2 regions of the Janthinobacterium sp. BHSEK genome follow, and region 2 is predicted to be linked to the other one. Evidence: predicted binding sites of a transcription regulator. Region 2 holds the regulator's gene; the other holds the start of a gene.
What was found. The regulator FNR, encoded in region 2, switches genes on or off when oxygen is low (the NO sensors DNR and NnrR bind a similar motif). The targets are predictions, from matches to a motif close to TTGATNNNNATCAA.
Positions count from the first base shown of each region.

Region 1: a site for FNR is predicted at 744-757, ahead of AC0V2Y_RS18755 (universal stress protein). Genes of this name have one in related genera too.

Region 1 covers NZ_JBWBYV010000053.1:23,019-25,218, reverse strand. The annotation lists gene AC0V2Y_RS18760 (class I SAM-dependent methyltransferase) at 1-502, opposite strand, end outside; gene AC0V2Y_RS18755 (universal stress protein) at 922-1,758, shown strand; gene AC0V2Y_RS18750 (hypothetical protein) at 1,828-2,200, shown strand, end outside.
Region 2 covers NZ_JBWBYV010000005.1:65,082-67,281, reverse strand. The annotation lists gene AC0V2Y_RS02905 (response regulator) at 1-541, opposite strand, end outside; gene fnr (fumarate/nitrate reduction transcriptional regulator Fnr) at 781-1,539, shown strand; gene AC0V2Y_RS02895 (FixH family protein) at 1,666-2,190, opposite strand.

The DNA.
Region 1 (2,200 bases), on a different contig from region 2:
CGGCCGGGTTGAAGAAACTGCTCAGCAACACGCCGCCATCGGCCAGCACGCGCGCGCATTCGCGCCACACGGGGGCGATATCGGGCACGTACTGGTTCGACACGGGGTGGATGATGACATCGAAGCTGGCGTCGGCAAAGCGGGCCAGGTCGCGCATGTCGCCCTGGACGGTGGCCAGTTGCAAGCCGTCGCGTTCGGCCACCATGCGGTCTTGCGCCAGTTGCTGTTCAGACAGGTCGAAGACGGTGACGTGCGCGCCGGCGGCAACCAGCACGGGCGCCTGCTGCCCGCCGGCGCCGGCCAGGCACAGGATGCGCTTGCCGCGCACCTCGTCCAGCCAGCCGGCCGGCAAGGGACCGGGCGTCAGATGGATTTGCCACTGCCCGGCACGGGCCGCGGCGATGGTGGCGCTGTCGACGGGCTGCGACCAGGGACTGTTCCGTGCAGCCTGCGCATCCCAGGCTTGCTGATTGTGCCGCAAGAAGTTGTTACCTAAAGGCATCCTCATCCTTTCAGAAAAAAGCAGGACATGAATGTAGCATGACTCCAGGCAAGGCGCCGCACTGCGCGTGCTGGCTAAAAAGAATACGAGAGAGCATGAAAGTCCGAGAAGTGAACTCCCGCCACGGCCAGCGTTGTTGCGTCACACAAGGAAGTGCCGGACAGATGGCGCCGGCGCCGATGCAGACCACTGGAAGGGCAAGGAGTTCGATGCCATTATCGCCTGCAGGGGGCCAGGCATTTTGATGCACATCAAACAGCTCGCAATCTCCTGGCTATCGCCTTGCGAAAGGTCCTCGCCCGTGTTTTTTTGACCTAGGTCAAGCCCCGCATAAGAAAACCGCCCGCCGGCACGCCAATGCTGGACTTGCCCGTGTTGCCGTTCTAGCCTTGTTGCCATCCTGACTAGCGAATGACACCATGGCCTACAAATCCATCCTCGTCCACGCCGACCTGTCGCGCCATGCGCCGCAACGCATCGCCATCGCGGCGCGGCTGGCACACGCGCACCAGGCGCACCTGATCGGTGCCGCCATGACGGGCGTGTCGCGCTTTACCCTGGAAAACAACCGCGGCATGCGCGGCGGCGCCGTGGCGGCGCAGATCAATGCCCTGCACGGCCAGGCGGAGCAGGCGCTGGACCAGTTCGAAACGCTGGCGCGCCAGGCCGGCGCCGTCTCGCTCGAGCGGCGCCTGATCGAAGACGATGAAGATGGCGGCATGGCCGTCAGCGCCCGCTACAGCGACTTGACGGTGCTCAGCCAGCACGACGCCAGCGAAGCGCTGCCCGGCGCCATGAGCGACCTGGTGCCCTACGTCATGCTCAACGCGGCCCGTCCCGTGCTGATCGTGCCGCGCAGCGGTCAATTCATGGAACTGAACCATACGGTGGTGGTGGCCTGGGATGGCAGCATGGAAGCGACGCGCGCCATCGGCCACGCCCTGCCCCTGCTGCGCGCGGCGCGCCTGGTGGTGCTGGCCCTGCTGCACCCGCCCGCCGGCCACGCGCAGCCGGCCCACCATCCGGGCGCCGACATCGCCGCCTACCTGAGCCGCCATGGCGTGCCCGTCGAGGTGCGCCCCGCCGTCACCACGGGCGACGTCGGCGCGGCGCTGCTGGCCATGACGGCCGAAGTGCATGCGGACCTGCTGGTGATGGGCGGCTACGGCCACGCGCGCTTCCGCGAAATTTTACTGGGCGGCGTGACGGAAACCGTGCTGCGCCAGATGAGCTTGCCCGTGCTGATGGCGCACTGAGGTCCCGCGCGCCACGTTTTGTTGCACAATGGCTATACTTGCCTGATTTTTCATATCAAGGCAATGTAGATGAAGCAACAACTGATCAATTGGGGCAGCGCCCTGGCGCCGTTCGGCAGCGACCTGCTGTGGACCGTCCTGCCATGGATGCTGCTGTATGGCGTGATCGGCTTTGTACTGGCGCTCGGCATCTGCTACCAGCTGGCCAGAAAATGCCTGCTGGTGCGCCGTCCGCCCGCCTGGAACGCGGCGGCCAAGCTCAGCTATGTGTTGATCCTGCTCGCGCTGCCGCTCCTCGGCGGCGGGTTTGGCGCCGTGCACAGCGTGCACCGCGTCGTCAACCAGGCCCTCGAGCGCGACCTGCAGCCGGTGGTCGAAGCGCAGATGCCGGCGCTGCGCGTCTACCTGGAGCAGCAGGCCAGGCTGATCGCCCCGGGCCAGC
Region 2 (2,200 bases):
TGTACAGGCGCAGCACGCCGATCACCACGCCGGCCACCTGGCCGTCGGCGGCCAGCACGGGCGCCACCATCTGCACGATGGGCATGCCGCTCGATTTGCCCAGCATCGGCTCGGTGATCATGGGCTGGCGCGTGCGCAGCACGGTCTGGAAATACTCGCGCTCGGCGACGTTGATGCCGGCGCGCCCCGCCACTTCTGGCATGTCGGCCACGACGGCGCCGTGCGCGTCGAGCACCAGCACGTCGTCGAACAGCACCAGCATCGAGCGGCGCGAATAGTATTCGCGCAATTGGGCGGGCTGGGCGATCAGTTCCGGCGGCTGCTGCCGGGCCGTCAGGGTGACGATCTGCAGCAGCATCCCCAGCTTGTCGTCGAGCTCGGCGGCGGTGCGGCTGATCAGGGACGACTGCTGGCTCAGCAGTACCCGGGTGAAATCGTCGCGCATGTGCTGCACCTGGATCATGGTGACCAGCGCGATCATGGCGATCGAGGTCAGGCTGGTGGCCAGCGCGACTTTTGCTTTGATGCCGAGAGGCTTCATGATTTCCTTTTCAGTACCGGGCGGCACAGGCGGCAAATAATGCTGTCAGGAATTTTCCTATCAATACCCCAGCTTGGCAAGCGCCGCCACGCAAATTGCCCTCTCCGCATGGGCTTTTGACGATGTTGCCATATAATTAAAGGCGGGACGTCGTTTATTCGGTGAAATTGCGGTGAAATTGGCACACGGCAACCCTGTATGCAGTAAACTTGTTGTTGCATTTTCTAAAAGGTACCGACATGACTGAAGCGCTACTCACTCCAACCTTGCCCACAGTGACCGTGGAAGCGTTGCGTGCGCGATGCTCGACCTGCAGCATGCATCAATTGTGCCTGCCGATGGGCCTCGATGTGGGCGACATGGACAGGCTGGACCAGATCATCGGCCGCCGCCGCAAGATCGTGCGCGGCGCCTCGCTGTTCCGCATCGGCGACTCGTTCCAGAACCTGTACGCGATCCGCCTGGGCCACTTCAAGACCTACCAGATCAATCCGGGCGGCGAAGAGCAGGTGACGGGTTTCCAGATGGCTGGCGAACTGCTGGGCATGGACGCCATCAGCGCCGACCGCCACCACTGTAATGCGGTGGCCCTGGAAGACAGCGAAGTGTGTGAAATCCCGTTTTCCAGCCTGGAACAATTGCTGGGCAACATGCCGACCCTGCTGCGCCATTTCCACCGCATGATGAGCCAGGAAATCACGCGCGAGCAAAGCGTGATGCTGTTGCTGGGCAATATGCAGGCGACGCAGCGCTTTGCCGCCTTCATCGTCAACCTGGCGTCGCGCTATGAAGCGCGCGGCTATTCGAGCAGTAAATTCCAGTTGCGCATGTCGCGCGAGGAAATCGGCAACTACCTGGGCCTGACCATCGAAAGCGTCAGCCGTTTATTGTCGAAATTCAAGAAGGAAGGCTGGCTGCGCGTCTCCAACCGAGAGATCGAGATCCTGCAGCCGGCGAAATTGAAGGCCATTACGGCCGGCACGGACGTCTGCAAATAACAGCACCGTCAAAACCTACTGCGCGTCGCGCTTTGCGGCCTGCGATGCTCGCTGTGCTCTAGCACAGCTGCGCTTCTCAGCCACAAATCACTGCCGCTCGCTACGGTTTTTTCCCGGCGCTGTACGTTATAGCTCTTCATCCGCGTGCAGCGCGATGCTGCGTTGCAGCGGCCAGGTCCAGATACCGGACAGGCGCCACTCGCGCTTGTCGTTTTCCACCAGCACCTGCCAGCGGCTGCGTTCGAGCATCGGCAGCGCCACGGAAAAATTGCCGGCAGCATCGGGCTGCACCAGCAGCTTGATATCCTTTTCCGGCAGGGTCGCATGCGCCAGGTGCAGCAGCAAAGGCCTCTGGTACGCCTTGCCGAAGCTGTGCACGGAACCGCTCAGGCGCGCTGCGGCGACGTCATACGCCAGGGTCGTATCCATGGCCAGGTCGCTGGCGATCGTGTCGCGCTTCAAATCCTGGTTGATGGCCTTGCCCTGCTTGTAATAGTCGCCCACCACCAGCGCATCGGGTTGTGTAAACGCGATATAACCCATGAAGCTGCCGACGACCACGGACAGGCCGGGACCGATCATCAGCAGCCATGGCCAGCGGTGCTTGTACCACGGGGCAACGGGGGCTTGCAGTTTCAGACTGTCGGACATGCTATTTCTC